2 regions of the Pseudoxanthomonas sp. G3 genome follow, and region 1 is predicted to be linked to the other one. Evidence: predicted binding sites of a transcription regulator. Region 1 holds the regulator's gene; the other holds the start of a gene.

Region 1 (15,203 bases):
CAGCAAATCCAGGCCGGCGAAGAGGCGTTCGCACTGCGTCGGGTCGAGCACGCCCGACACCTGCTTCAGCATGGCCTGGGTGATGACGAGTTCGCCCACCAGGTTGATCAGGCCGTCGATCTTGTCGACGCTGACGCGGATGGAGGTTTCGGCGGTGTCGTTGGCGGCGGCCTGCGCGGGCGCGGCGCCCGGTTGCGCGGCAGCGACGACAGGCGCGGCGGTTGCGGCTTCGACGGCGGCCACCGCCGCCACCGGGATGGCATCGCGCTGCATGGGCTGGATGTCGAGTTCGCAATCGTCGACGACCCACGCGAAGACATCGTCCACCGCGCTGCGCGGCACCTTGCCGATCAGGCCGAGGTCCCAGGCGAGATAGGCTTCCAGCGGATCGAGCTGGTCGAAGCCGGGCAGGCGCTCCAGCCGGCAGGCGACTTCCAGCGGGCCCAGGTGTTCCAGTTCGCGGATGATGCGTAGCGGATCGTTGCCGCTCATGAAGAGCGACGGCGCCGGAGTGAAGCCGATCTTCCAGCCTTCCGGCGTTTCGTCGGCCTTCGGCGCGGCGGCCGCGGCGACCGGCGCGTCCTGGCCGGTCAGCACCGCGTTGAGGCGGTCCTTGATGGCCTGCACGGCGGCGGGATCGGCGGGTGTGCCGTGTTCGGCTTCGGCCAGCAGGGCGCGCAGCACGTCGACCGACGCCAGCATCGCGTCCACCGCGGGCGGGCTGACGGCGCGCTGGCCTGCGCGCAGTTCGTCCAGCAGTGTTTCCAGCACGTGGGTCAGGCCGGCGATCGCGTCGAAGCCGAACGTGGCCGAGCCGCCCTTGATGGAGTGGGCGGCGCGGAAGATGGAGTTGATCAGGTCGCCGTCGCGGCTGCCCTGTTCCAGCGACAGCAGGCCCGCTTCCATGGCCTCCAGCCCTTCGCGGCTCTCCTCGAAGAACGTGGCGTGGAAGCGCTGCATGTCCATGTTCATTGCGACGGAGACCTGTGACGGAAGGCGTAGGGGAGGAGGGGTGATCAGCCCAGGACTTTCTGGACGGTCGCGACCAGCTGTTCCGGATTGAACGGCTTGACCAGCCAGCCGGTGGCGCCGGCGGCCTTGCCTTCGGCCTTCTTGTCGGCGGCCGACTCGGTGGTCAGCATCAGCATCGGGGTGAACTTGTAGTCCGGCATGCCGCGCAGGGCGCGGATCAGCGAGATGCCGTCCATGTTCGGCATGTTGACGTCGGTGACGACGGCATTGAAGCGCTGGCCCTGCGCGCGGCCCAGGGCGACCTGGCCATCTTCGGCCTCGTCCACCGCGAACCCCGCCGAGGTAAGGGCGAAAGCGACCATCTGTCGCATCGAGGCCGAATCGTCCACTACCAGAATGCGTGCGCTCATGCGGGGTTCTCCACTTGTTGCGTATTGATGTTGGTGTCGTCCGAGGCCAGGCCGAGCTGGCGGCCCACGCCCAGCAGGCGCGCGGCGTCGCGGAAACTCTGGCTGACCGCGCCGAAATCGGTGGCCAGCCCGGCCTGCTGGCGCTGCCGCACGAAGCTGCACAGCACCTGCAGGCTGGCCGTGTGGACGCGCTGCACGGTGCCGGCATCCAGCACCAGCGGCGCCGCGTCGGCGACGTGCAGGGCGAGATGCTGCTTGAGGTCGGTGGCGGCCTCGATACCGAGGTCATCACCCAGGGGCACTGCGCTCATCGTGTCTCCGGAAGGGCGGCTCTAGTGGAGTATCGGCGCGGCGGCGCCGCTCTTTAGGGATGGGTGTGAATGTGTGATCGGGTTGGGGAAAGCAGGAGTGAGTGGCGAGGAGTGAGGAGTGAGTAAGGGCAAGAGCGTGTTCCCGCTTTTCCTCAGTCCTCACTCCTCTCCACTCGTTCCTCGCTTCACTGCAGCAACTGCGAAGCGTCCAGCAGGATCACCGCGCGCTCGTTGAGCCTCGCCACGCCGCGGAACAGCGGGTTGGCGATGCGGCCCACGCGGGCGTTGTCCGGGGATTCGATCTGGTGGTCGCTGAGGTTGGCCACGTCCTCCACCGCGCTGACGCGCAGGCCGAGGATCTCGCCATGCTCTTCCAGCACCACGATGCGGGTGGCGGTGTCGGGCTCGATCGGCCGACGGCCCAGGTACAGGCCGAGATCGATGACCGGCACCACCTGCCCGCGCAGGTTCATCACGCCCAGCATGTGCGGCGCGGCGCCGCGCAGCGGCAGCAGGGTGGCGGGCAAGACGACTTCCTGCACCTTCAGCAGTTCCAGTCCGTAATGCTGCTGGTCGCAGCGCAGGCGCAACCAGCGTGTCTTGCGTTCGGTCGCGCGACGGCGCTCGCCGGTGTCGACGGGTGCCTGCAAATAAGGATGGGTGGGCAGCGGCGGCAGGACGCGCGGTGCCGCGGGCCGTGCGGGAGCGATCGCTTCGGCCGCGGGCGCGGGCGCACTGACGCGTGCGGTAGGCGCGGCGCCCCCGTGCAGTTCGTCCAGCAGCGCTTCGAACTCGTCATCGGAAATGACATCGCCCGCAGGCGCGCGCGCCGGTGCGATGGCGGGTGCAGGGGCGGGCGGCGGCGTGTGTACCGGCGCGGCGAGGACGGGTTCGGAGACGGCTTGCGGTACGCCGTCGCCATGCAACTGGTCGAGCAGGGCTTCGAACTCGTCGTCGGTGATCAGGTCGGCATCCGCGCGCACCGGTGCGACCGCCAGGGCCGGCGCGGGCACGACGGGTGCTTCCACGACAAGTGTTTCCACGGCCGGGGCTTCGACAACGGGCGCGGACTCGGCGACGACGGATGCAGGTGTGTCGGCCGCGGCAGGACTAGCTGCCGGGGCGAGGGCCACGTCGCCCAGCAGGTCCTGCAGGTAGTCATCGAGGACGGCGGGTGTGGTCATGCGGCCTGCTCCGTGGCGCGGGCCTCGCTCATCAGCAGCCAGTCCAGCGCACGACGGTAGGCCGACAGGCCGCGGCCGGGATACTGCGCGGCCGGCGCGGAATGCGTCAGCGCCTCGATGCTGCAGATGCGGGTGTCGTTGGGAATGGCGTCGTTCCAGACGGCGTCGCCGTGCTCCTCTTGCATCGCCTTCAGCGTATCGGCGCCGGTGCGCGTGCGCTTGTCGTACAGGGTAGGCAGGATGGAGACCGGCAGCGCGCGGCGGCGCGAACGCTCGATCATCTCGCTGGTGCGGCACATGCCCTTCAGGCCGTGCAGCGCGAGCGGCTCGGTCTGGGTGGGGATGATCACGTGGTCGGCGGCGGCCAGCGCATTGACCATCAGCAGGCCGAGCGTGGGCGGGCAATCGAAGAGCACATAGTCGTAGGCGGTGCCAGCGCGCGCCAGCGCGTTGGACAGCGCCAGGCCGAGGCCAGGCTGGGTCGCGCTGCGGCGCTCCAGCGTCGCCAGCGGCGTTTGCGCGGCGACGAAGGCCAGGTTCTCGATTTCGGTGGCGCGCGCCAGGCGCACCAGTTCCGGCGGGTTCTCGTCGAACAGCTCCAACACACCCGAGGGCTGCGGGTCCGCCGGGACGCCGAAGGCCCGCGTCAGCGACGCATGCGGGTCCAGATCCACCAGCAGCACGCGATAGCCGCGCATGGCCAGCCCGCGCCCGAGGGCGAGGGTGGTCGTGGTCTTGCCAACACCGCCTTTCTGGTTGGCGATCGCCCACACGCGCATCACTGGACTCCTTCATGGACCTGGGGCGCCGGCGGCGCCCCGGTCATGGGCGTCGCGGCGTTCGTCGGCAGCGGCGGCAGCGAGATCACTGACGGCGGCGCGACGGCTTCACGCTGGGCATGCAATTCCGGTGCCGGACCGCCCGGGCTGGCCAGGATGATCAGCAGCACGCGACGGTTGGCGTTGCGGCCTTCGGCCGTGGCGTTGTCGGCGATGGGGCGGAACTCCCCGTAGCCGATCATGGCCAGCCGTTCCGGCGGAATTCCGTCGCGGACGAACAGGTGCACCACGCTCGCGGCGCGCGAGGAGGACAGCTCCCAGTTGGACGGGAACTGCGCCGTCCGGATCGGCCGGTCGTCGGTGTAGCCCTCCACGCGGACCGAATTGGGCACGCCGGCCAGCACCGCGCCCAGCTTGCCGACGGTCTCCTGCGCCTGCGGGTCCAGCGTGGCCGAGCCGGTGGCGAACAGGATGTCGCTGTTGATCTGCACTTCCAGCCAGAGGGTGGAGCGCTTGATGGTGACCAGCTTCTCGTCGATCAGTGGCGCCAGCGCGCGCTCCAGATCGTCGGCGATGCGCTTGAGCTCGCTCTGGGCGTTCTGCAGGCCCTTGGCGTCCAGCGACATGTTCATCTGCGAGGCCATCGCCGCCAGCAGGGTGACGTTGGGCGAGGGCGACGGGGCGGAAGGACCCTGCTTGGCGCCGGACTTGATCGGCGAGGGGCGGTCGAAGTCGGCGCCCTGCAGTTGGTGATTGCCGACCTGCACCGGATTGATCGTGCGCGGCGCACCGCCGAAGGCGGCGGTCAGCGCATCGGCCATCACCCGGTACTTGCCTTCGTTGATGGTGGAGATGGCGTACATCACCACGAAGAAGGCGAGCAGCAGGGTCATGAGGTCGGCGTACGGGATCGCCCAGGCCTCATGGTTGGCGTGCTCCTCGTGCTTGTGCCGGCGTGCCATCGTTGCGCCCGCTCAGTGCAGGAAGCCGGCCAGCTTGGCCTCGATGTTGCGCGGGTTCTCGCCCTGCGCGATGGCGATCAGGCCTTCGATGATCATTTCCTGCTCGCGGCTGCGGCCGCCGATCACGCTCTTCAGCTTGCTGGCGATGGGCAGGAAGAACAGGTTGGCCGAGGCGATGCCGTAGATCGTGGCGGTGAACGCGGCAGCGATGCCGTGGCCCAGCTTGCTCGGATCGGCGAGGTTCTTCATCACCGCGATCAGGCCGAACACGGCGCCGATGATGCCCAGCGTGGGCGCGTAGATGCCCATCGCCTCGAACACCTTCGCGGCCGCCAGGTCCTGGTGTTCCTGGCCGTTGAGGTCGATTTCCATCATGTGCCGGATCGATTCCGGCTCCACGCCGTCGACCAGCATCTGCAGCCCCTTCTTCAGGAATGGGTCGTCCTGCTGGTTGACCAGCGGCTCCAGGCCCAACAGGCCCTGCTTGCGGGCGATGTTGCTCCAGTCGACGATCTCGGCGATCAGCGCCTCTCCGTCGTTGCCCGGCGGACGGATCACCCAGCGGACGATGGCAACGGCGCGCTTGAACACCGGCGGCGGCGTGTGCACCAGGATCGCGGCGATGGTGCCCAGGATCACGATGACGAACGCCGCCGAGGACCACAGCGATGAGACGCCTGCGCCCTTGAGGATGCTGCCACCGACCAGCGCGACCAGCGCCAGGATGAGTCCGATGAGGCTGAAGATATCCATGTAGCGATCTATCGGCCCGGTTCAGGTGGACTTGAGCCGCGATCCCTGTAGGAGCGACGTGAGTCGCGACCGGGGTCACACCCGAATCTCTCTTTTGGGAGCGACGTAAGTCGCGATGGCCGCGAGACGGAGTGGGACAGGGTCCGGATGTCTGAAGGAAAGAGCTCGCGACTTACGTCGCTCCCATAAAAGCCTCGCTCCGACAAAAGCCCGGTTCCCACAACAGCCCGGCCCGCTATGCCGTCGCGCGCAGACCGTCCACGTCGAGGATCAGTGCCATGCGGCCATCGCCGATCAGGGTGGCGCCGGCGTAGCCCGGCAGGCCGCGCACGGCGCGCGGCAGGGGCTTGATGACCACTTCCTCGCGTCCGCGGACCTGGTCGACGACCAGGCCGAAGCGTTGGTCGCCCATCTGCAGCACCACGATGGTGAGCAGGGCGGCGGCGGCGGGTTCCACCCGCAGCCAGTCGCGCAGGTCGACCAGCGGCAACGTGTGCGACTGGCGATCCAGCACGGCGCGGCCGTCGAACCAGCGCAGGCTGGCGGCGGGCGCGTGCAGCACTTCCATCACACGCGCCAGCGGCAGCGCGTAGACCGGCTCGCCGGCCTGGACCAGCAGCGTGGGCAGGATGGCCAGCGTCAGCGGTACGCGGATGACGAAGCGGCTGCCGCGGCCCACGTCGGAATGGATGGTGATCTGGCCGCTGAGTTCGCGAATGCGCGACTGCACCACGTCCATGCCCACGCCGCGGCCGGAAATGTCGGTGACTTCGGCCTTGGTCGAGAAGCCCGGCAGGAAGATCAGTTGCAGGCATTCGTCGTGGGACAGGCGTGCGGCGGCTTCGGGATCGATCAGGCCCTTCTCCAGCGCCTTGACGCGCAGCCGCTCGGGGTCGATGCCGGCGCCGTCGTCGCGGATCTCGATGGTGACGAAATCGCCTTCCTGCTGCGCCGACAGTCGCACGTGGCCCTGGCGTGGCTTGCCGCTGGCGTCGCGCAGCGACGGCACTTCGATGCCGTGGTCGATGGCATTGCGCACCAGGTGCACCAGCGGATCGGCCAGGGCCTCCACCAGGTTGCGGTCCAGTTCGGTGTCGGCACCGACCAGTTCCAGGTCGACTTCCTTCTGCAGCTGGCGGGCGACATCGCGCGCCACTTTCGGGAACCGCGAAAACACTTTGCCGACCGGCTGCATGCGCGTGCGCATGACGGCGTTCTGCAGGCGTGCGGTGGCGATGTCCAGGCTGCTCACGGCGCGGTCGAGTTCCTCGTCGCGAATGCGCGCGCGCAGGGTCTTCAAGCGGTTGCGCGACAGCACCAGTTCGCCGACCAGGTTGACGATGGCGTCCAGGCGTTTGGTATCGACGCGGATGGTCTGCTCGGCCTCGCCGCCGGCTTTCGCGGCCGGCTTCGCGGCGGGCGCCGGTTTGGGCGCGGCCGGCGCGGGGCGCGGCGCAGCGACGGGCGCGGCGGTGGCCACCTGGGTCGGCGCGGCGTCGCCGTGCAACTGGTCGAGTAGTGCTTCGAATTCGTCGTCGGTGATCAGGTCGCCGGCGGCGGGGGCGGATGCCACGGCCGCGGCGGGCGCTGCGACTGGCGCGCCGCCGTGTACGTCGAACTGGTCGATCAGCGACTGCGGCGCGTGGGGCGGGTCCTCGCCCGCGCCGATCGCGTCCAGCATCTGCTGCAGGTAGTCGAGCGACTGCTGCGCGGCGTCGAAGTGGTGCGATTCGAGGGTCGCCTGGCCGGCGCGCACCAGTCCCAGGGTTTCTTCTGCCGCGTGGCAGAGGTTGACCATGGCCTGGATGCCGAGGAAGCCCGCGCCGCCTTTGAGTGTGTGGAAGCCGCGGAAGACCGCGTTGAGCTGATCGCTGTCGGAGGGGTCCTGTTCCAGCGTGACCAGCTGTTCGCCCAGGCGGTCGAGGATTTCCTGCGCTTCGATCAGGAAGTCGGCGGCGATTTCGGGCGTGACGGCGGACATGGACGGGCGGGTTACCGTAACGGTCGATCAGCGGGTGGGATGGGCCAGGCGAGGCGCGGCCGTGCGGCGCGCGGTGAGGCGCCGGGCGATCGCGTCGCAGGCCAGCAGCAGCCCGACGAACAGCAGGAGGAGAGGATGGCGATGGACGGAACGGTGGCGCATGGCAGTCTCCGGTTCCGCAGCGTCCGGCGGTGGGCTACAGGCCCAGGCCGGAGAGCAGGTCGTCGGCGTCGTCCTGCGAGAACGCGTTGCGGTCTAGACCAGCAACGGCCGGACCGGCGAGTTCTGAAGTCTCTTTCTTCTCCGGCGGCGGCAGACCGAGCGCACCGAAGCCCTCATGCACCCGGCGCACGATGCCGACGACCCGGCGGATGATCTGGCCGGTAAGGTCCTGGTAGCTCTGGGCCAGCGCCATTTCCGACAGGCCCTTGCCGATGCTGTCCACCAGCGCGGCCTGTTCGGCCGACAGGGCGGTGCCCTTGAGCTGGGTGGCGTAGCTACGGCACTGCTCGGCCAAGTCCAAGGTCTTGTGGCTGGCCTGTTCGGTCATCTCGACCACGTGGTCCAGGCGCGAGCAGGCGTCGTCGAGCTCGCCGGCGTCGGTCGGCGGCAGTTCGCCCAGGGTCTGCGCCAGTTCGCGGGCCAGGCGACCCAGGCCCTGCATCATCGGCTGCGTGCGCCAGGCGGCGATGGTGTCCAGTTCGCGGCGCCAGCCGGCTTCGTCGCCCTGTTCCAGGGCGTCGAGCGCGTGCTGCAGCCGCTCCACCAACGCGGCGCGCGCACCGGTGATGTCGGCGACGGCATTCATCAGGCGGCTGCTCCCAGGCGTTCGAAGATCTTGCCCAGCTTCTCTTCCAGCGTCTGCGCGGTGAACGGCTTGATGATGTAGCCGTTCACGCCGTTCTGCGCGGCTTCGATGATCTGCTCGCGCTTGGCTTCGGCGGTGACCATCAGCACGGGCAGGGTCTTGAAACGCTCGTCGGCGCGGATCGCCTTCAGCAGCTCGATGCCGGTCATCCCGGGCATGTTCCAGTCGGTGACCACGAATTCGAAGCTGCCCTGCGACAGCGCCGTCAGCGCGCTGTTGCCATCCTCGGCTTCCGCCGTGTTCGTGTAGCCCAGGTCGTTGAGCAGGTTCTTGATGATGCGGCGCATGGTGGAGAAGTCGTCCACGATCAGGATGCGCATGTTCTTGTTGGTCACGGATGCTCCGGTATTGCGTGGACGGTGGGTCTGGTGGGGATATCGGCCGGGGGCGGGAAAGGTTTAGGGGACCGGATGACGCGGAAGGGCAGCGGATGTGGAGCTGTTACTCACTCCTCACTTCTCACTCCTCTCCACGCGTTGCTCACTCGTCGTCTTCCAACCCGGCATCGGCCTTCTCGAACACCTGCAGGCGGCCGCGCAGGCGGACCATGGCCTGGCCGTGGATCTGGCACACGCGGGACTCGCTGACGCCGAGCACCGCGCCGATTTCCTTCAGGTTGAGTTCCTGCTCGTAGTACATCGAGAGCACCAGCTGTTCGCGCTCGGGCAGGTGGCCGATGGCCTTGACCAGCTGCTGGCGGAACTCGCTGCGCTCCAGGTTCTGCTGCGGCGACGGGCCGCCGGTGCGGGCGGTGTTCGGTTCGCCGTGATCGTCGATATGCGATTCCAGGCTCAGCACCTGGCCGCGCGCGGCGTCTTCCATCAGGCGCAGGTATTCCGGCAGCGGCATCTCCATCGCCGAGGCGACTTCGGTGGCGATGGCGGCGCGGCCGGTGCGCTGTTCGATCTCGCGCACGGTGGCGGCGGCCTGGCGGGCGCGGCGGTGTACCGATCGCGGCACCCAATCGCCGCGGCGGATCTCGTCGATCATCGAACCGCGGATGCGGATCGAGGCGTAGGTTTCGAACGAAGCGCCCTGCTCGGCGTCGTAGCTGCGCGAGGCTTCGATCAGCCCGATCATGCCGGCCTGGATCAGGTCGTCGATCTCCACGCTGGCCGGCAGGCGCGCCGCCAGGTGGTGGGCGATGCGGCGGACGAGGTCGGCGTGCTGGGTGACGCAGTCCGTGGCAGCGCTGCGCTGCACGGCGCGGTACTGGGCGGCGGCGGTGTTCATGCGGCCACCCCGCGCTGGATCAGACGCTCGACGAAGAATTCCACGTTGCCGCGCGCGCCCTGCGGCGGCTGCCAGCGGGCGGCCACGCGGGCGATGTCGGTGATGGCGCGCGCCGACGGGCTGCCCGGGTAGGCCTTCACGACGGCCTGCTGGCGCTGCACGGCACGGCGCAGCCAGTCGTCCTGCGGTACGGCGCCCAGGTAGTGCAGGGCGACATCGCCGAGGAAGCGCTCGCAGACGCGGGCCAGCTTCTCGTACAGCTTCCGGCCCTCGTTGGGGTCGCGGACCATGTTGGCGATGACGTGCACGCGGTCCAGGCCGCGTTCGCGCGCCAGCACCTTGATCAGGGCGTACGCATCGGTAATCGAGGCCGGTTCGTCGCAGACCACGACGACCGTGTCCTGCGCGGCCTGGCAGAAGGTCAGCACGCTGTCGGTGATGCCGGCGGCGGTGTCGACCACCATGACGTCCAGGGCGCGTTGCAGTTCGGAGAACACATTGACCAGGCCGACGTGTTCGGCCGGCGACAGTTCGGCCATGTGGCGGAAACCCGACGAGGCCGGTACCACCATCAGGCCGTCAGGGCCTTCGAGCAGCACGTCTTCGAGCTGGCAGCGGCCGGCGACGAGGTCGGCGAGGGTGAACTTCGGCGACAGGCCGAGCAGCACGTCGACGTTGGCCAGGCCGAGGTCGGCGTCCATCAGCAGGGTGCGCTTGCCCATCTCCGCCAGCGAGATCGCCAGGTTGACGGACACGTTGGTCTTGCCCACGCCGCCCTTGCCGCCGGTGATGGCGATGACGCGCACCGGATGGAACGCGGACGGGATCGGCGGGGTGCTGCGCGGATTGGTCTGCAGCAGGTGGTCAGGCGACATGGGTGGCCTCGGTCGAGCAGGGTTCGTCGGCTTCGCGGCGCAGCTGGTCCAGCCGCAGCACGAGGTGGGCGCTGTTGGCGCGGTGTAGGTCGTCGGGCACGCGCTGGCCATCGGTCACCCAGGCCATCGGCAACCGGTGGTCGACGACCACCGACAGTGCGCTGCCCAGGCGGCCGGTCTCGTCCAGCTTGGTCAGCACCACGCCTTGCGGCTGCACGGTGCTGAAGCGACGGACGACTTCGTCCAGGTCGGAGAAATGGGAGTTGGCCGGCAGGCAGAGCAGCGTCTGCACCTGGCCGGAGGCGCGCAGCCAGTTGAGCTGGCCCACCAGGTTGCGGTCGCGCTGGCCCAGCCCGGCGGTGTCGATCAGCACCAGCTTGTAGTCGCGCAGGCGCTCCAGCACCAGCGCCAGGGTCTGCGCGCTGTCGGCCTCGTGCACGGCGATGCCGAGCTGGCGACCGTAGCCGTGCAGTTGTTCGCGGCCGCCGACACGGACGGTGTCGGTGGTGACCAGGGCCACGTCGCGCGCGTTGTGGCGCTGCGCGAAGCACGCGGCGAGCTTGGCGATGGTGGTGGTCTTGCCGGCGCCGGTCGGGCCGACCAGGGCGATCACGCCGCCGGCTTCCAGCGGATCGATCTCCGTGACCGGCAGCTTCTTCGACAGCAGACCCAGCATCAGGCCGCGGCCGCGGTGGGCTTCGGTGTCGGCGGGAATCTGCAGGGCGATGTCGCGGGTGATGCCGGCGTCGAACCCGTAGTCTTCCATCAGCTCCATCGCCTGCATGCGTACCGGCGAGCCGCGCAGGCGTTCGTCGGTGAGGCGATGCATTTCGCGCTCGATCATTTCGCGCATCGCGGCCAGTTCGCCGCGCATCTGCACCAGTTGCTCGTCGCTTTCGCGGGCGTCGGCGGCGTTGTCGGCCACCACGGTCAGCGTGGGCACGATAACGGCGGCGGGTGCCGGAACGGGTGCGGCGGCCAACGTGCGCGTGGCGGGCAGGGTGGCGATCTTCGGGGCGGGCGCCGGTTCCGGCAGTGCGACCGGCGGGGCGATCGACGGCAACAGCGCGTCGAGGTCCAGGGTCTCGTCGGTCTCGGCACGCACGGCGGTCGGGGCGCGCGGCGGCGCCACCGATGCGGCGATGGGGGCGATGACCGGCGCCGGTTCGTTGGCGGGCGGCTCCGGCAGGCACGCAGCCAGCTTGGCGGCGAAGGATTCGGGTTCGATCAGCTGCGGCGCGATCTCGCGCAGCGGCTGGCTGGGCGTGAAGCGTGGCGGCGCTTCGTTGGCAGCCGCGACGGGCGTGGCGGCGATGGGTGCCGCGGGCGTGCGCGGCACGGCGACCGTGGTGTCAGCGCGCGCGGTGGTTACCTGTGCCGTCGATGCGTGTGCGGTCTGGCGGCGAGCGAAGTAGCTGGCGGCGGCTTCGGCGGGCGACAGGGCCGGCGCGCTCGGTGCCGGTGCCGTGGCATTCGGGTCGATGTTCGTCGCGCGGTTCGGTGCGGCCGGATCGAGCAGCGGATGCAGCGGCGCGGTACCGGTTGCAGGGCGCATGGCGTCCAGCGTGTGCTTCACCAACGCTTCGTCGTAATTGCTGGCGGCGACGATCTCGACGCCGTCCTCGGTGACGCGGTTGGACAGGATCACCGCGTCCGGGCCGTGTTCCTGGCGGACCATGGCGAAGGCGGTGCGCATGTCGGGAGCGACGAAGCGTTTGATTTTCATGTCAGGAGCCGGGATTCGGGATTCGGGAATGGGGATTCGCAGGAGCAGCAGCACATCGTTTTCGGCGATGCAGGTGGGTCCGAGTTGTCGTTTTCATTCGATCGCTCTCCGATAACAGGGAGCCGCTTGTGGCGAATCCCGAATCCCCAATCCCTCATTCCGGCTTTCAGCTGATCGTGCCGACCAACTTCAACCGCTTGTCTTCGGGAACCTCGCTGTAGGCCAGTACCGACAGCGTGGGGACGCTGTGGCGGACCAGGCGGGCGAGGGCGGCGCGGACCGAACCCGGTACCAGCACCACCGCAGGCTCGCTGCGGGCTTCCTGCTTGGTCACCACGTCGGCGAGGCTCTGGTGCAGGCGTTCCGCCAGTCCCGGTTCCAGCGCCGCGCCGGTTCCCTGGGTGCTGTCCTGCAAGACGCGTTCCAGATTCGGCGCCAAGGTGTAGACGGGCAGCTCCGGGGTCATGCCGGAGATCTCCTGCACGATGAAGCGGCCCAATGAGGTGCGCACCGCGGCGGTGAGCGCGGCCGGATCTGCGTTCTGCGGGGCGAACTCCACCAGTGCCTCGACAATGCGGCGCAGCTGGCGGATCGGCACGCGCTCGACCAGCAGGTTCTGCAGCACGCGCACCACGGTGGCCAGCGGCAGCGCCTTGGGCGTGAGATCCTCGACCAGCTTGGGCGCGCTGCGGCCCAGCTGGGACAGCAGCTGCTGCACTTCCTCGTGGCCGAGCAGTTCCGGGGCGTGTTCGCGCACCAGGTGCGACAGGTGGGTGGCCATGACGGTGGCCGGATCGACCACGGTGTAGCCCAGCGACTCGGCGGTGGCCTTCTGGTGCGACTGGATCCAGACCGCGTCCAGGCCGAACGCCGGATCCTTGCCGGGAATGCCGTCGATGGTGCCGAAGGCGCCGCCCGGGTCCAGGGCCAGTTCGCGGTCCGGGTGGATCTCGGCCGTGGCCACCGGCACGCCGTGCACCAGCAGGCGATAGCCGTTGGACGGCAGTTCGAGGTTGTCGCGGATGTGCACCGGCGGGATCAGGAAACCCAGGTCCTGGGTCAGCTTGCGGCGCACCGCCTTGATGCGCGACATCAGCTCCCCGCCCTGGTTCTTGTCCACCAGCGGGATCAGCCGGTAGCCCACTTCCAGGCCCAGCGGATCGACCGGGCGCAGCTCGTCCCAGGTAAGTTCGGCGTTGCGGTCGGGCGCGCCCGGCGCAGGCAGGGCCGCGACATCGCCGCCAGCCGCGTCCGGGCCTTCCTGGGTGCGCTTCCACATCTTCCAGGCCAGGTAGCCGAGGATCGCGGCCAGCGTCAAAAAGGCGACGTTGGGCATACCGGGCACCAGGCCGACCAGGCCCAGTACGCCGGCGGCCACCGCCAGCGCCTTGTGCTGGCCGAAGGCCTGGCCCATCACGGCCTGGCCCATGTCTTCCGAGCGCGAGGCGCGAGTGACCAGCATGGCCACGGCGGAAGAGACCAGCAGCGCCGGCAGCTGCGCCACCAGGCCGTCGCCGATCGACAGCAGGGTGTAGGTGGAGGCCGCATCGGCCGCCGGCATGCCGTGCTGGAACATGCCCACGGCGAAGCCGCCGATGAGGTTGATGAACAGGATCAGGATGCCGGCGATGGCGTCGCCGCGGATGAATTTGTTGGCACCGTCCATCGAGCCGTAGAAGTCGGCTTCCGCGCGGACTTCTTCGCGGCGGGCCTTGGCTTCCTCACGGGTCAGGATGCCGGCGTTGAGGTCGGCGTCGATCGCCATCTGCTTGCCGGGCATCGCGTCCAGGATGAAGCGCGCCGAGACCTCGGCGATGCGCCCCGCACCCTTGGTGATGACCACGAAGTTGATGATGGTCAGGATCGCGAAGACCACGATGCCGACCGCGTAATTGCCGCCCACGACGAATTCGCCGAAGGCCGCGATGACCTTGCCGGCAGCCTCGTGGCCGTCCTGGCCGTTGAGCAGGATCACGCGGGTGGACGCCACGTTCAGCGCCAGGCGCAGCATCGTGGTCATCAGCAGGACGATCGGGAAGATGGTGAAATCCAGCGGCCGCTTCACGTAGATCACGGCCAGCAGCACCACCAGCGAAATGGCGATGTTGAAGCTGAAAAGCGCGTCCAGCACCGCCGGCGCCAGCGGCACGACCACCATCGCGAGCAAGGCCAGCACGACCAGGGGCGCGCCCAGGCCATTCTTCAGCATGTCCATCCAGCGCAGGCCGCCGGTCGCCGGTTGCGCGCTCATGCCTTGCCTCCGTGCTCATCGACGTCCACGGCCGGCATGTCCGGGTGCGGCGCATCGCCTACACGCCAGGCACGCAGCTGGTACACGTAGGAGAGGATCTGGGCGACGGCGGCGTACAGTCTCACGGGGATCTCCCGGCCAAGCTGACCTTCGCGATACAAGGCGCGTGCCAAAGGCGGTGCGGACACGATGGCGATGCGGTGGGCGTCGGCCACTTCGCGGATGCGCAGGGCCAGTTCGTCCACGCCCTTGGCCACGACGCGGGGGGCGCCCATCTGGCCGGCCTCGTATTTCAGCGCGACGGCGTAGTGGGTCGGGTTGACGACGATGACGTCGGCGGTGGGGACGTCTTCCATCATCCGGCGCTGCGACAGCTGGTGCTGCATCTGGCGGATGCGGCCCTTCACTTCCGGGCTGCCCTCGCTTTCCTTCATCTCCTGGCGCAGCTCTTCGCGGGTCATTTTCAGCTTCCGCAGCCAGTTCCACTTCTGGTACGGCGCATCGATGGCGGCCAGCAGGATCAGGCCGCCGGTGGTGGCCAGCAGCAGGGTGCTGGTGAAGCCCAGGCCGCTGCGGACGGCCTGCTCCAGCGGCATCGTCAGCAGTTCGCGCAGGGGGTTCAGGCCCAGCTTCAGGCAGATCGCCGCCGCGCCACCGATCAGGGCCACGCGCAGCAGCGATTTCAGCAGCTCGGCCACGCTCTCGGCACCGTACAGGCGCTTCAGACCCTGGGCCGGGCTGAGTCGCTTGAAATCGGGCATCAGCGCTTTCTGCGAGAACTGGAAGCCGCTCATCGCGATCGGCGCGGCCAGGCCGGCCAGCACGCAGATGCCGGCCACCGGCGCGACGACCGCCAGCAGCTTCAGCAGCAACAGGCCGACGTAGCCGAACAACTGGT
Region 2 (15,203 bases), 240 kb from region 1:
TCGAACCGACGCAGCAGGTCGGCGGCGTACGCCTCATCCCAGCCCGGATAGATCGAACGGATGAAATCCATGTGCCAGCGCAGCGTCTGGCTCTTGTACAGGCGCATGTCTTCCGACGCGAAGCCGAGTTCCTGCTTGACCGCCACCTGCTGCGCCGGCATCACGCGGCCCAATACTTCGACAGTGCCGGCGTCGGCGCGCGCCAGCCCGCTGAGGATGCGCAGCAAGGTGGTCTTGCCAGCGCCGTTGACGCCCACCAATCCCATGATCTGCCCGGCGGGCATGCTCAGGGTGATGTCCTGCAGCGCAAAGCTGTCGTAGCGCTTGGTCACGCCGGACAAGGCGAGTGCGGCGGTCATGGCGTGGATCCTCCGGAGGTGTCGGGCGTGGGATCGGCTTGCTCGTCATCGAGCAGTTGCCGTATCTCGTGGCGGGTAATGCCGAGGCGCGCGGCACAGGCGAGCATCGCGTCGAAGTGCTGGGTGAATTCCGCGCGCAGCAAGTCGGTGGGCAGGTCCGAGGACTCGGCCACGAAGGAGCCCATGCCGTGCCGGGTAACGATGATCCCGGCCAGCATCAGTTCCGCGTAGGCGCGCTTGACCGTGATCACGCTGACCCGGCTGGCGCTGGCCAGCTCGCGAATCGACGGCAGCGCCTGTCCCGGCTTCCAGTCACCAGCCATCACCTTGGCGGTGATCTGGTCGACGATCTGCTGGTACATCGGCGTGCTGTCGGTGGTCGACAGAAACAGTTCCGCGCTCACCGCCACCCACTGTGCATAGTTTATATGCACAGTATGCACAGCAGGGAATCCTCTGTAAAGCACCCCCGGTGTCGGGGGCCTGCAACAGACCGCACCCTCACCCCTCAAACTGCTCAACCCGGCGCGGCACGCCGGCCTACATACTTCCTGCCTCGGACATACACGGCAGGACAGGCATGAAGACGATCGGACTGATCGGCGGGATGAGCTGGGAATCGACGGTGCCGTACTACCGCCTGGTCAACGAAGGCATCAAGGCCCGCCTGGCTGGCCTGCATTCGGCCAAGGTCGTGCTGTACAGCGTCGACTTCCACGAGATCGAACAGCTGCAGCGCGATGGCGACTGGGACACCGCCGGCGAGGTGCTGGCCGACGCCGCGCGCCGCGTGCAGGCCGCCGGTGCCGACCTGCTCGTGCTGTGCACCAACACCATGCACAAGGTGGCGCCGCAGATGGAGGCGGCCGTGTCGATTCCGTTGCTGCACATCGCCGATGCCACCGGCGCGGCCATCACCGCCGCCGGACATCGCACGGTCGGCCTGCTGGGTACCCGCTTCACGATGGAACAGCATTTCTACCGCCAGCGCCTGCAGGACAGGCACGGGCTGCAAGTCCTCGTGCCGGACGCCGACGACCGTCGCATCGTCCACGACGTGATCTACGACGAACTCTGTCGCGGTGTCATCCGCGATCCTTCGCGCGATGCCTATCGTCGCGTCATGGACGATCTGGTCGCGCGTGGCGCGCAGGCCATCATCCTCGGCTGCACCGAAATCAGCCTGCTGGTGGGCCCGCAGGACGCGCGCGTGCCGCTGTTCGACACCACGGCTCTGCATGCCAGCGCCGCGGTGGAGGCTGCGCTGACGGAGTAAGGCAATCCACCGCGCATGCTAGCGCTCGAGATAGAAATCCATCGGAATCAGCTCGACCGCCCATCCTCCCGCCTCGCCCAGCGTCGCCGCCGGGTGCATGGACGCGATGCGCAGCGCTTCGTCGTGGCTGTCCGCTTCGATGATGAAGAGGCCACCCACGACTTCCTTCGATTCGGTGTAAGGCCCGTCGCTGACCTGCGTCTTGCCGGCCTGCGGGCGCAGTGTCCGCCAGCCTTCCAGATCCCCCAGCGAGGCGGATACCAGCACTTTGCCGGTCGCCCGCATCTGCTCGTCCAGGGCGGGACACTGGCTGACCAAGGCTTCGACATCGCCAGGCGACATCGCGGCGAACTTGTCGGGGGTGAAATAGGCCAGGCCGAGATACTTCATGGCGGTTCCTTTGTGCAGAGATGCCTGGGCGACGAAGCGGAAGGCCGTAGATCGACATGCCGCCCGAGGCGCGGCTGTCAGTCGCGCGCACGCCGGTAATGCAGCGCGACCGCCCCGCAGCGCAGCGGGGTCGCCGACACCAGATCAAGCCGTCGCGCGTGCGGCAGTCCGCGCTGGTACAGGGTCGGGCCGTGGCCGGCGATGCGGGCATGGACGAGGAAGCGGTACTCGTCGATCAGGTCCAGCCGGTCCAATTCCGTGGCGAGCATGCCGCTGCCCAGCAGCACACCGGCCGGTGTCGCATCCTTCAGCGCCTGTATGCCCGTGCGCAGTTCGCCCGTGAGGAGGTGGCTCTGCGCCCAGGTGAACTCGCTCCGCGTCGACGACACCACATACTTCGGCTTCGCCTCCAGCTTCCGCGCCCACTCGCGCGTCGCCGGGGGCGCCTCCACCTCGCCGCGTGCCACCTTCGGCCAGTAGCCTTCCATCATTTCGTAGGTGACGCGGCCCCATAGCATGGCGCCATGCTCGTCCATGAGCCGGGTGAAGAACGCGTGCGTTTCTTCATCGGCGATGCCCTCTTCGTGGTCCACGCAGCCGTCGAGGGTGAGGTTGAGGCTGAAGGTCAGAAGTCCCATGGCGGCGAATGTCTCATGGCGGATGACAGGAGTATGCCGATGTGCGGATGGGGTCGACGCCCACCCGATGAAGAAGCGCGTGCCGCTGCGTCCTGCATCAACGCGGCGGCTGGATGGCGGGCGCATGCTGCGCCAACAGCTCCACGACCCAGTCGATGAACACCCGCAGCTTGCGGCTGACGTGCCGGCTGGGCGGGAACGCGAGGTACATCGGCATCGGCTCGATCCGCCAGTCTTCGAACAGCGGCACCAGCGCACCCCGCGCCAGCGGCTCGCGCGCCATGTAGGTGGGAAGCCACAGCACGCCGAGCCCGGCGATGCCGGCCGCCAGATAGGCATTGCCGTCATCCACCGACAGCACGTGACGGCCCTGCACGCGCACCTCTTCTTCGCCGCGCCGCATCGGCGACATCAGCGGGTTGCCGGTACGCGCACTGCGATAGCCGATGACGCGATGCGCGGCGTCTTCCAGTGCCTGCGGATGCGCCGGCCTCCCCACGCGTGCCAGATAGGACGGCGCGGCGTACACCCCCAGCGCGAGGTCGGCCACGTGACGTGCGCGCAGCGAGTCATCGGTGAGGACGCCGCCACGGATCACGCAGTCCACGTTCTCGTCGATCAGGTCCACCTTGCGATCGCTGGCGCCGAGGTCGAGCTGGATATCGGGATAGCGCGCATGGAAATCGGGCAATGCCGGCACGAGCACGTGGCTGGCCAACGGTGCGGGCACATCCACGCGCAGCCGTCCGCGCGGTGCTTCGGAGGCCGCGGACAGGCTGGTCTCTGCATCGTCCAGGTCGGCCAGCAGGCGCACGACGCGCTCGTAATACGCGGCGCCGTCGGCGGTGACGTTGACCTTGCGCGTGGTGCGGTGGAGCAGCTTCACCCGCAGGTGCGTCTCCAACTGCTGCACCAGTTGCGTCACCCGGGTCTTGCTGGCCTGCAGCGTGTCGGCCGCCTTGGTGAAGCTGCCGGTCTCGACCACGCGGACGAAGGCCTGCATCGCGTCGATACGGTCCATGCGAACTCCAAGGCAGCGGGGATTGTTTGGATTCTACAAACAGTGATCCCGCGATCCGCGTGTTTATCCCCCGGGGAGCGCTGCCTAGAGTGCTCGCCATGTCCCGGGGCCTCACGGCCCCACCCACTTGAGGAGTACTCCCATGGCATCCCGCGACGCCGTCTTTCCCGCCGGTCGGCACGACCTCTACGCCCACTACACCTACTCCGCCGCGATCCGCTCCGGCGACCTGCTGTTCGTCTCCGGCCAGGTCGGCAGCCGCAGCGACGGCTCCCCCGAGCCGGATTTCGAAGCCCAGGTCCGCCTGGCGTTCGCCAACCTGGAGGCCACCCTGAAGGCGGGCGGTTGCACGCTCGATGACATCGTCGACGTGACGACGTTCCATACCGACCCCGAGCGCCAGTTCGACACCGTCATGAAGGTCAAGGGCGAGGTCTTCCCGGCTCAGCCTTATCCCAACTGGACCGCGATCGGCGTGAACTGGCTGGCCGGCTTCGACTTCGAGATCAAGGTGATCGCGCGAATTCCGGGGTGAGCCCCGCGCCCGTCTGATGGCATCGCGCACGCTGGTACGCTGGCGGCGAGCGACGCCGTCGACGCCCCGCGCTAGGCTGGCCATCCGACCGATGCCATCCGCGTCCGGGATCTCCCATGCCCTCTCCCTCCGACCCCTACACGCCCATCAACTGCGAGTTCCATGATGTGCTCGAAGCGACGGCGACGCGCCGTGCGACGACGCTGATCCGGTTCGTCGACGATGACGGCAAGGCGCACGAGCGGGACACCCGCATCGTCACCCTGTCGGCCCGTGACGGCATCGAGTACGCCGAACTCGGCACGGGGGAACGCGTCCGGCTCGACCGGTTGGTGGCGGTCGACGGCGTCTCGCTCGCCGACTTCCCACCGACAGGCTGATGCGTGTCCGCAGCGTGCGGGCGTGACTCGCACGCGCAGCCTCACGCCGGTAGCGGGCGGCGCAGCGGCGCGCGGCCAGTACGGAACTGCGCGACGGCTTTGCGCAGTGCTCCTGCCTGCACCTGCAGGCTCCCGGCGGCAGCGGCAGCCTCTTCCACCAGCGCGGCGTTCTGCTGGGTGGTTTCATCCATCTGGGTGATGGTCTGGTTGACCTGTTCGATGCCCGTGCTCTGTTCCTGCGAAGCGGCGGAGATCTCCGCCATGATATCGGTCACGCGCTGCACCGAGGCGACGATCTCGCTCATGGTCGTGCCGGCCTGCTGCACCAGGGCCGAGCCGTCGGCCACCTTGTCCACCGAGGTTTCGATCAGGCCCTTGATCTCCTTGGCGGCGTTCGCGCTGCGCTGGGCCAGCGTGCGGACCTCGCTAGCGACCACGGCGAAGCCGCGGCCCTGTTCGCCCGCACGCGCGGCTTCCACCGCCGCGTTGAGCGCCAGGATGTTGGTCTGGAAGGCGATGCCATCGATGACGGAGATGATCTCGGCGATCTTCTTCGAGGACTGTTCGATGTCGGTCATGGTGGTGACGACCTTGCCGACCACTTCGCCGCCTTGCGAGGCGACGCCCGCGGCGCCGATGGCGAGCTGGTTGGCCTGTCGGGCCGATTCGGCGTTCTGACGCACGGTGGAAGTCAGTTCCTCCATCGAAGCGGCCGTTTCTTCCAGATTCGCCGCCTGCTGCTCAGTACGGCGCGACAGATCGGAATTACCCGAGGCGATCTCGCCGGCGGCGGTGTTGATCGAGGTGGACGCATCCTGGATGCGACCGACGATGTCGGTCAGCTGCGCGACGGTGGCGTTGGCATCGTCGCGCATGCGCCCGAACACGCCGTGGAAGTCGCCTTCCATCCGCGCGGTCAGGTCGCCTTGCGACAGCGCGGCCAAGAGGCCCTGCAGCGCCGACAAGTTGTACTGGAAGGCATCCAGCAGGCGATTGGTGCTGCCTGCCAGCGTCAATACGAAGCCCTGCTTGTCCTCCAACGGAACGCGACCAGCGAGATCACCACGCGCTGCCGCATCCACCACGGCGGCGATCTCGCGCTCCACCAACATCTCGACGGCACGGCTGCGCCATTCGACGGTGGCGCCGATGCGTGCGCCCTCGACTACTACGCTGTTGATGGTCCATTGATAGCACACGCCACCATGCTCGACTTCTTCCTCGAACGCCGACTCGCCGGTCGCCAAGCGCCGTTGGGCTTCGGAAAACGCCGCATGCAGCTGCGTGGCGGGATGGCCAACCATCGCCGCCGCGTCCGGCAACACAGCCATCAGGGAACGGTTGGCATAGGCGAGCGCACCCTCGGCGTCGAGCATCATCAAGCCGGTCTTCGCGCAATCCAGCGCCTGGCGGGCACGCTCGTTTTCGCGTGCTGCGGCGCGTTCGGCCTCTATGCGAGTACGCAGGCGGGCCTGCATGTGGCTCAGCGTCGCGGCGAGACGGCCGATCTCATCGTGCGGGTTGTGCACCGTCAGCACGGTGTCCAACCGATCTTCGGCGATATCGCCGGCGAAGCGCAACGTATCTTCGATCGGCCGGCGCACCGCACGAAGCACCATCAGGAGGGTCATGATCACCGCTGCGGACACCAGCAGCCAGGTCAGCATGAAGAAGGCGTCGATCCAGCGTCCCTGGGACCGTTGCTGCGCACGCGCTTTCGCCAACGCATCGGCCTGGGCCTGCTGCAGTGCGTCCAGCGCGGGGGTGATGCCGGCTGCGATGTCCTCGAGCGACTGGGCTTCGACATCCAGCCCGATGCGCGCGGCGGTGTACGCCAGCAAGGCACCCTGGTAGGCGTCCATGTCGGCACGTAACGCGTCCTGCATCTCCAGCGACAGGCGCGAGGCGGTCAGTGCCAGATCGAACGGCAACTTCTCCTCGCTGACGCGATCGGTGTGTGCCGCGTCGCCGGTCAGCAGGAACTGGCTCTCGAACCGCCGCATGCGCTGCACGTGGCCAATCAGCGCTGGGTTGCCTGCGTCGTCGATGCGCCGCTCGAGTGCAGTGGCCGCTGCATCCAGCTGAGCGAGCAGTCCGGATTCGCCCTGCCCCATCTCGTCCACGCGCGCATTGAGCGAGGCGATGCCTTCACCGAACTGCGCAATCTGGGCGGCAACGGCCTTCAACGCAGGCGGGCGCGGACCGTCGGCGACGGTGCCGGCTTCCGCGGCAAGCGTGCTCGACAAACGTCGCTGCGCGGACTGCAGGGCAGCACGATGCTCGTCGGACAAGCTGCGCGCATAGGCCGTCTGCAATCGGCGCGCCTCGGCGACCTGCTGGGCGAGCGCGCCTGCGAGCACCGCACGTGCCTGATAGCCGGCGAACGTGTCGCCGGCGCGCTCTGCGCCTACACTGGCGCGCCAGTACGCCAGTGCGATCACCAGCAGGCCGAGACCGGACACCAGCAGGCTGGCCTGGATCTTGCCGGCCAGACTCATACGAGCGAGCTGCGTGGAGGGAAGAAGGCGCAGGCTGCGTGCAGCAGCATCGTACGCGCGATGAAGGACCGACTTCAGGGATGCGGGGAAGGCCATGGGCGTATTCCGGACAGAATGACGCATCGATATCGGCCGCTTCCGCCAGGACTTTAATGTCCTTGGTCGCCACGCGTGCGGCGTTCCGGGATGAAGGTGTTGTACGCGGCGTGCGCTACAGCACGATGACGGCGGCAACTGACACGCCACTGTCATGCGATCGCGCTAGCGTCCCGGCCCCATGCTCGCCTGCCCCGCCCCCGCCCCGATGTCCGCTGTGCTGGACGCTGCCCTGAGTCCGGGCGGATTGCGCGCGGTGTACCAGCCCATCGTCCATCTGGAAGACCAGCGTGTCGTCGCGCACGAAGGCCTGATGCGGCACGCACACGGGACGATGACGCCGCTGCAGTTGCTGGACTTGGCACGCGTTACCGGACGCCTGGGCGAACTGGAGACGCAGGCCGCGCGCATGCTGGTGCGCAGCTTCGATTTCGAACGCGGCGGGCGCCTGCTGGTCAACCTGAGCGCGCATGCAATCCTGCAGGATGCGTTTCGCCCGCAGCAGATCATCGAGGGACTGCGGTCGGCGGGACGGGACCTGAGCCGCTTCGTCATCGAGATCACCGAACGCGACATCGTCGAGGACGTGGGCCGCCTGGCCGATGCACTGGGTTACCTTCGCGCAGCCGGCATCCGCATTGCGCTGGACGACTTCGGTAACGGGCATTCCAACTTCGAGCTATGGCACGAGCTGGGGCCCGAGTACGTCAAGATCGATCGCTATCTGGTCCACGAGATCGCAGAGAGCCCCGGACGGCTCAGTATCGTGCGTGCGCTGGTGCAGGTGGCCGAGAGTCTGGGTTCCGACCTGATCGCCGAAGGCGTTGAGCGCACGCAGGATTTGGCGATCATCCGGGATCTGGGTATCCGTTACGCGCAGGGGTACCTGCTGGGTCGCCCGGCCGAACGGGCAACCGATGCCGTCCCGGAAGACCTCCGCCTGGCGTCACCCGAGAAACTGCCGGTATGGCCGCGTAGCGGGCGTCGCTCGACCTTCCCCAAGGTCACCGCCGCACACCTGCTGATCGAGGCACCGTCGATCACCGACAGCGCCAGCAACTTCGATGCCGAGCAGGTCTTCCGCCAACACCCTGACCTGCAGGCCCTGCCGGTCGTGGACGGCAAAGGGCTTCCGCTCGGACTCATCAACCGCCGGGTGTTCAATGAGCGCATGGCCGTGCCCTTCGCCCGCGAGCTGTTGGGACGCAAGCCTTGCGTCCAGCTGATGCATGCCTCGCCCATCATGGCGGACGTGGCGCAGAGCGTGGATGCGATGTCGGAGATCCTGCTGGGCGAAGACCAGCGCTATCTCTCGGATGGCTTCATCATCACCCGCGAGGGTCGTTACGCCGGCGTGGGCACCGGTGAGGCGCTGGTCCGGCGCGTCACGGAACTGCGCATCGAAGCCGCGCGCTACGCCAACCCGCTCACCTTGCTGCCGGGCAATATTCCCATTGCCGAGCACATCACGCGGTTGATCGACGCGCAGCAGCCGTTCAGGGCGGCGTATTGCGACCTCAACCACTTCAAGCCGTACAACGACCAGTACGGCTACTTCCGAGGCGACCGCATGATCCGCCTGGTAGCGTCGACGCTCCTGCGACATGCTGAACCGCAATGGGATTTCGTCGGCCATGTGGGCGGCGACGATTTCGTGGTGCTTTTCCAGAGCGACGACTGGGAGCGCCGATGCCGCGAGATGGTCGCTGAATTCAACGCCGCCGGCCGCGCTCTGTTCGACGACGATGACCTCGCGCGCGGTGTCCTGGAAGGCGAAGACCGTGCTGGCCGCTACACCACCTTCCCATTGACCACGCTCACCATCGGCGTGGCCCAGGTCAATCCCCATCGCTTCTGCACCGCCGAGGAAGTCGCCTCGCAGGCCGCCGCGGCCAAACGGGTGGCCAAGCGGCTGTCGGTGGGCCTGCACGTGCTGGATGCGGCGTCGCCCCCGCACGACTGACTGTCGCGACCGATCCGGGGCCCGCGCGCCTAGCGTTTGCTGATTCCTTTCGTTTTCTTGCCCAAAGCTACGGGCAGCCCCAATGGCCGATCAGCCCGCGCTATCTTTGGCCCATGACAGAGACCCTGCTGGCCGCCGTGCGGCGCTTTGCCGACCTGCGCGCTGACGCCGATGGCGTTGCGCGCACGCCGTTGAAGGGCGTCACCGTGATCCGCGCCCTGCACCCAGGCGAATTGCAGTACGCCATTTCGCGCCCGCTGGTGGCGCTGATCGTGCAGGGGCGCAAGCGGGTTTCGATGGGCAGCCGCACGATCGAGCTGGCTGCCGGCGATTCGATGCTGATCACGGCCGACATTCCCACCGTCAGCCAGATCACCCACGCGAGCGCCGGCACGCCCTATTACTCGGTGGTGATCGATCTGGAACCCAGCCTCATCGAAGGTCTGGTCACCCAGGTGACCGCACACGCGACGGCGCCGTCCGACACGCTGCAGGTCGAACCGACCGACCGCGAAGTGGCGGACACCGCCAGCCGCATGCTGCACTTGCTGGAGCAGCCGAACGCCTTGCGCATCCTGGGCGACCAGTACCTGCGCGAGATCCATTACTGGCTGCTGGCGGGCCGCCACGGCGGCGCCATCCGTACCCTGGGTGCGGTGGACGGCAGCCTGCAACGGGTGGCGCGGGCCGTGGCCGTCATCCGCTCGGAATATGCGCAGCCGCTGCGCATCGAGAAGCTGGCCGAGGTGGCCGGCATGAGCGCCTCCACGTTCCACCAGCATTTCCGCGCGGTCACATCGCTGTCCCCACTGCAGTTCCAGAAGCAGCTGCGCCTGATCGAAGCCCGCAGGATGATGCTGTCGGAAGGAAAATCGTCCAGCAACGCGGCCTATGCCGTGGGCTACGAAAGCGTCCCGCAGTTCACGCGCGAGTATGGACGCCTGTTCGGCGCACCGCCGGCCCGCGACATCCGATCCGCCCAGGCGCGGGTCCAGACGATGGCGTGACGCCGGCGCCGGTCGATCGTATCGGCCGGGTCGCAGGAATAGGCAAAGATGTCCCCGCTTCCCGCAACTTCGTCGGGGCCTTGCGCAGGACAGTACTGACTCCCCAACCCACCTGGAGTTCAGTATGAGCACGATTACTTTGGTGACCGGTTCCAGCCGCGGCCTGGGCCGCAACACCGCCTTGAGCGTGGCCCGCAGCGGCGGCGACGTCATCGTCACCTACCATTCCCGCGCCGCCGAAGCCGAGGCCGTCGTCGCCGAGATCCTGGCCATGGGCCGCAAGTCCGCCGCCCTCCCGCTCGACGTCGGCAATGTGGCCACCTTCCCGGGCTTCGTGGATCGCCTGCGCGACGTTCTTGTCTCTACCTGGCAGCGCACGAGCTTCGATCACTTGGTCAACAACGCCGGCCACGGCGAAATGGCCACGATCGCGGAGACGACCGAAGCGCAGTTCGACCATCTGATCAACGTGCATTTCAAGGGCGTCTTCTTCCTCACCCAGGCCCTGTTGCCGCTGATCGCCGATGGCGGGCGCATCGTCAACCTCTCCACGGGACTGACCCGCGTGTCGTATCCGGGGTTCTCGGCCTACGCCGCGGCCAAGGGTGCCATCGAGATCCTGACCGTCTATCTGGCCAAGGAACTGGGCAGCCGCGGCATCACCGCGAACGTGGTGGCACCCGGCGCGATCGAGACCGACTTCCTCGGCGGCGCCGTGCGCGACATGCCCGACCTGAACAAGGTCTTCGCCGAGATGATCGCGCTGGGCCGCGTCGGCGTGCCCGACGACATCGGGCCGATGATCGCCGGCCTGCTCGGCCCCGAGAATCGCTGGGTTACCGCACAGCGCATCGAAGTATCGGGCGGACAGGTCATCTGATGTCAGCCGCCGGGCCCGCGATCGCGGGCCCGGTCTCCCTTTCCCGACGTGCTCGAAGGAGAATCATCATGAGATTCCATGAAGGCCCACGCCTGTCCACGTTGCTCGGCGAAAGCGAACAACGCGCGATGCGAGCGGTGTCGACACGCGCGCTGCAGGAGGTATCGGGCAAGCTTCCTCTCCCGCCTTGGCGCCCTGTCAGCAACACAACCTCACGCGCTGACGAGGCGCTCCGGATCATTCGGGGAGGATGACGTCGGTACCGCCGAGCAGGTGCAATGCCCGTCGTCTGTTCTGCCGTTCCGCCAACCACTCTCCAGCGCGCCACGTGCCCGTTTCGTCACCGACGGGCCCGGTTTCGTCGCATCGCTCTTCCCCGCCACGGCCTTGCGTGCAAAGCTTCCCGCGCCCTCCACGGACCGGACCAACATGAGACTGCTGCTGGGATTCCTGCTGACGGCACTCGCCCTCCCCTCCTTCGCCCAGACAAAGGATCTCCGCGTCCCCGCAGGCCTGCAGGGCGGCCAGGTCGAGGCGGCAATGACCACGCTGGCGCGCGATGCGCTGGCGGTCTATCGCGACGAGGATCCCCAGCGCGACTTCGCGACACGGTTCCGCCTGCAGCTCGTCGCCGGCCAGTACGCGCAGGCGGTCGACAGCATCCTGGCATTGCGGACGCTGCGTGGCGATGCCCCGTCGCAACCTCCGCAGTTCCTGCAATACGAGATCCACGCGCGCGCTAAGACGGTGCAGGCGCAGCATGGGATGGCGTACGCGCAGGCGTGGCGACAGGTCTTCGCCGAGCGTTTTGGCTCACTGGACGACCGGACGGCATTGCAGGCGGAGTTCTCGTTCGGCACGTCGCTTGCTCGGGTACGGGGCGAGCTTGATGCGGCCTTGGCCAAGGTTGCGGGCCGGTCACGGCTGCCACTGCCCGAGGCCATCGACCTGGTCCGCGCCTATCAGGTGTACGCGGCCTATGCCGCATTCCAGCCCCTGTTCGCCGGCGCGCTGCAGGAGGACGATGCGCGTCGCTACGTCATCGATCGCGACGCCCTGCTGACCACGCCTGAGGGCGCGCGGATCGCCGCCCTCATCGTGCGTCCGGCGAAAGCACCGCCGCTGCCCACGCTGCTCCAGTTCACCATCTACGCCAATGATGACGTGGCATGGGGCGATGCCAAGACGATGGCCGCGCACGGCTACGCCGGCGCGGTCGCTTACAGCCGTGGCAAGGGCCGCAGCCCCGACGCGATCGCCCCCTTCGTCCACGACGGCCGCGATGCGGCCGCGGTGATCGCCTGGATCGCCGCGCAGGCGTGGAGCGATGGCCAGGTGGGCATGTTCGGCGGCAGCTACAACAGCTTCGCGCAGTGGGCCGCGGCGAAGTACCGACCGCCCGCGCTGAAGGCGATCGCCACGTCGGCGTCGGCGGCGCCCGGCATCGACATCCCGATGGAAGGCAGCGTCTTCCTCAATTTCATGTACCCGTGGCCGCTGTACACCGCGAGCAGCCGCTGGCTGGACGATGCGCGCTACGGCGACAGCGCGCGTTGGGCGAAGCTAGACCATGACGCCTACGCCAGCGGTCGAGCGTACCGCGAGCGATCCGCCCTCGATGGCAGTGCGAACCCGGTCTTCGCCGAATGGCTGCGCCATCCCGCCTACGACGGCTACTGGCAGGCGATGATCCCGCAGGGCGAGGACTATGCAGGCATCGATATTCCGGTGCTCGCCACGACGGGTTACTTCGATGGCGGACAGGCCGGCGTGCTGCATTATCTGCGCGAGCATCTTCGACACCGCCCGGACGCCGACCACACGCTGGTGATCGGGCCTTACGAACACATCACCATGCAGACGGGCGTACCGCCGAACGTGCAAGGCTATGTGCCGGATGCCGCCGCGCGCATCAACCTGCAGGCGCTGCGGTTGGCGTGGTTCGACCATGTATTGAAGGGCTCGCCGAAACCGGAGCTGCTGGCAGGACGCGTGAACTGGCAGGCCATGGGCACCGATGCCTGGCGTCACGCGGACACGCTGGACTCCATGGCCACGCGCACGCAGGCGTTGTGCCTGGCCCCGGGCGCATCGCCGGATGTCTACACGCTGTCGGCGCAGCCGCGAGCCGGGGTCGTTGCCCGCCAGCGCGTGGATTTCGGCGATCGCAGTGACGCCGGATGGACACCGCCCCAGCAAGTGGTCAACACCCGCTTGGACCCGACGTTGGGTCTGGCCTTCGTGGGCGAGCCACAGGCGCAAGACATGGAACTCGCCGGTCCTTTCGGCGGGGTGCTGGATTTCACCGTCAACAAGCACGACGTGGACCTGGCGATCGGTGTGTACGAACTGAGCGCCGAAGGCCAGTACCTCGACCTCGCCTGGTGGCTGCAGCGTGCGAGCTACGGCGAGAATCGCCGCAAGCGCCGCCTGTTGCAGCCCGGCGCGCCGCATCGCCTGGTCGTGAAGGACACGCGCCTGCTCGGGCGCAAGCTGGCGGCGGGCAGCCGGCTGGTGGTCACGCTCGGCGTCATCAAGCAGCCCGATCGTCAACTCAACCTCGGCAGTGGCAAGGATCCATCGGACGAAGTGCTTGCCGACGCGGGTGAGCCGCTCGAGATCCAGTGGCACGGCAGCAGCTGCCTGACGTTCGGCCTGCGCGACTGACCGGCGCGGTCCGCGTGGCGCATCCGCTTCAGCCCGACTGAACCAGCTTCCATCGCCATGAGGGCCGTTTCGTCGCAAGCCGGTTGTCCGCAGCGGCGACGCGGCGCGAGGATCCGGGTGTGCCGGTTGTCGGCGCCCGCCCAAGGAGCCTTCATGAAGACCCTCGTCGCGCTTGTCGCCTGGTGCATCCTGTTCGTGCTGTGCTGGCCGCTGGCCCTGCTGGTGCTGGTGCTGTGGCCAGTGGTGTGGCTGGTGTCGCTGCCCTTCCGGTTGGTGGGCGTCACGTTCTCCGCGTTGTTCGCCTTCCTACATGCGCTGCTGATGCTGCCGGCGCGCCTGTTGGGTGCGCGCCCGCGCTTGGCGGCCACGCCGGCATGACCGCCATGCGCACTCCACGGACGCTGGTGTTGAAGCGCGCGATGCCCACGCTGGTGGGCCTCGTGCTGTTGGCCTTCGCTGGCCGCACCGGCGCCGCGGCACCGGCCGAACGTTCGCAGGACGACCTGACGCGCACGGTGGCCGCACTGGATGCGGCCGTGTTCGATGCGTTCAACCACTGCGAGGACCCGGCGCAGCTGGCGCGCCATGCGGACTACTTCGATGCGGCGGTGGAGTTCTATCACGACAACGGCGGCGTCACCTGGACGCGCGAAGAGATGATCGGCCGCACGCGCGAGAACGTCTGCGGCAAGTACCAGCGTCGCCTGGTGCCGGGCTCGCTGAAGGTGTATCCGATCCGCGGCTACGGCACGATCGCGCAGGGCGAACACACGTTCTGCACGACCGGCGGCAACGACTGCGGTGGCATGGCCGACTTCACCATGGTCTGGCGCGAGCAGGAAGGTCGTTGGCAGATCACCCGGGTGCTGAGCTACGGCCATCGGCCTGCCCCGCCCGCGCCCTGACGCGCCGCGACTTCGCACTGGCTTCACACACGGCCTCTCGCCCGCCCACGCCCGGCATGGACGCTAGGCCTGCACTCCTGCAGGCTGACGGAACTTGACGATGGCGAGCATGCCGCTTCCCTCCACCACGACCCACTGGATCCGCCGGCTGCGCCCCCTCGCCTGGGGCGGCGCCGTTGCGCTGTTGATCGCCCCCTGGGTGGCGATGCGGTTCACGTCCGACGTGGCCTGGACGGGATCGGACTTCGCCCTGTTCGGCGCCATGTTGCTCACCGGCTGCGTCGCTTTCGAGATCGCGGCGCGCGGCGCGGGCGCCGGCGTATCTCGTCGCGAGCGTGATCGCGCTGGGCGCCGCGTTCCTGCTGGTGTGGGCGAACCTGGCCGTCGGGATCGTCGGCGAACCCGCACACCCGGCGAACCTGGCCTTCATGGCGATCCCACTGGCCGGCATCGCGGGCGCCCTGCTCGCCCGCCGGCAGCCCCGCGGCATGGCCGTCACCCTGGTCGTGATGGCGGGCCTGCAGGTCGTGGCAGCCGGGTTGGCGCTTGGGACCACGGTGCAGGCACCGCGCGGATTCCTGCTGGGTT

Evidence for each region. The regulator FliA, encoded in region 1, starts transcription of late flagellar genes. The targets are predictions, from matches to a motif close to TAAAGTTTNNCNNNCNNNGGCCGATAA.
Region 2: a site for FliA is predicted at 7,223-7,249, ahead of AC23D6_RS12035 (methyl-accepting chemotaxis protein). Genes of this name have one in related genera too.

Annotation. Positions count from the first base shown of each region.
Region 1 covers NZ_CM172805.1:2,295,345-2,310,547, reverse strand. The annotation lists gene AC23D6_RS10995 (chemotaxis protein CheA) at 1-972, opposite strand, end outside; gene AC23D6_RS10990 (response regulator) at 1,017-1,382, opposite strand; gene AC23D6_RS10985 (STAS domain-containing protein) at 1,379-1,693, opposite strand; gene AC23D6_RS10980 (chemotaxis protein CheW) at 1,879-2,877, opposite strand; gene AC23D6_RS10975 (ParA family protein) at 2,874-3,656, opposite strand; gene motD (flagellar motor protein MotD) at 3,656-4,618, opposite strand; gene AC23D6_RS10965 (flagellar motor protein) at 4,631-5,371, opposite strand; gene AC23D6_RS10960 (chemotaxis protein CheA) at 5,607-7,352, opposite strand; gene AC23D6_RS10955 (hypothetical protein) at 7,380-7,514, opposite strand; gene AC23D6_RS10950 (protein phosphatase CheZ) at 7,549-8,160, opposite strand; gene cheY (chemotaxis response regulator CheY) at 8,160-8,540, opposite strand; gene AC23D6_RS10940 (RNA polymerase sigma factor FliA) at 8,701-9,453, opposite strand; gene AC23D6_RS10935 (MinD/ParA family protein) at 9,450-10,328, opposite strand; gene flhF (flagellar biosynthesis GTPase FlhF) at 10,318-12,054, opposite strand; gene flhA (flagellar biosynthesis protein FlhA) at 12,221-14,305, opposite strand; gene flhB (flagellar biosynthesis protein FlhB) at 14,302-15,203, opposite strand, start outside.
Region 2 covers NZ_CM172805.1:2,534,484-2,549,686, forward strand. The annotation lists gene AC23D6_RS11995 (ABC transporter ATP-binding protein) at 1-359, opposite strand, end outside; gene AC23D6_RS12000 (GntR family transcriptional regulator) at 356-763, opposite strand; gene AC23D6_RS12005 (aspartate/glutamate racemase family protein) at 940-1,635, shown strand; gene AC23D6_RS12010 (YciI family protein) at 1,654-2,025, opposite strand; gene AC23D6_RS12015 (dihydrofolate reductase family protein) at 2,103-2,663, opposite strand; gene AC23D6_RS12020 (LysR family transcriptional regulator) at 2,761-3,684, opposite strand; gene AC23D6_RS12025 (RidA family protein) at 3,827-4,219, shown strand; gene AC23D6_RS12030 (hypothetical protein) at 4,336-4,599, shown strand; gene AC23D6_RS12035 (methyl-accepting chemotaxis protein) at 4,641-7,193, opposite strand; gene AC23D6_RS12040 (EAL domain-containing protein) at 7,402-9,156, shown strand; gene AC23D6_RS12045 (AraC family transcriptional regulator) at 9,270-10,163, shown strand; gene AC23D6_RS12050 (SDR family oxidoreductase) at 10,288-11,043, shown strand; gene AC23D6_RS12055 (CocE/NonD family hydrolase) at 11,473-13,710, shown strand; gene AC23D6_RS12060 (hypothetical protein) at 13,864-14,088, shown strand; gene AC23D6_RS12065 (nuclear transport factor 2 family protein) at 14,094-14,615, shown strand; gene AC23D6_RS12070 (hypothetical protein) at 14,679-14,879, opposite strand; gene AC23D6_RS12075 (hypothetical protein) at 14,951-15,203, shown strand, end outside.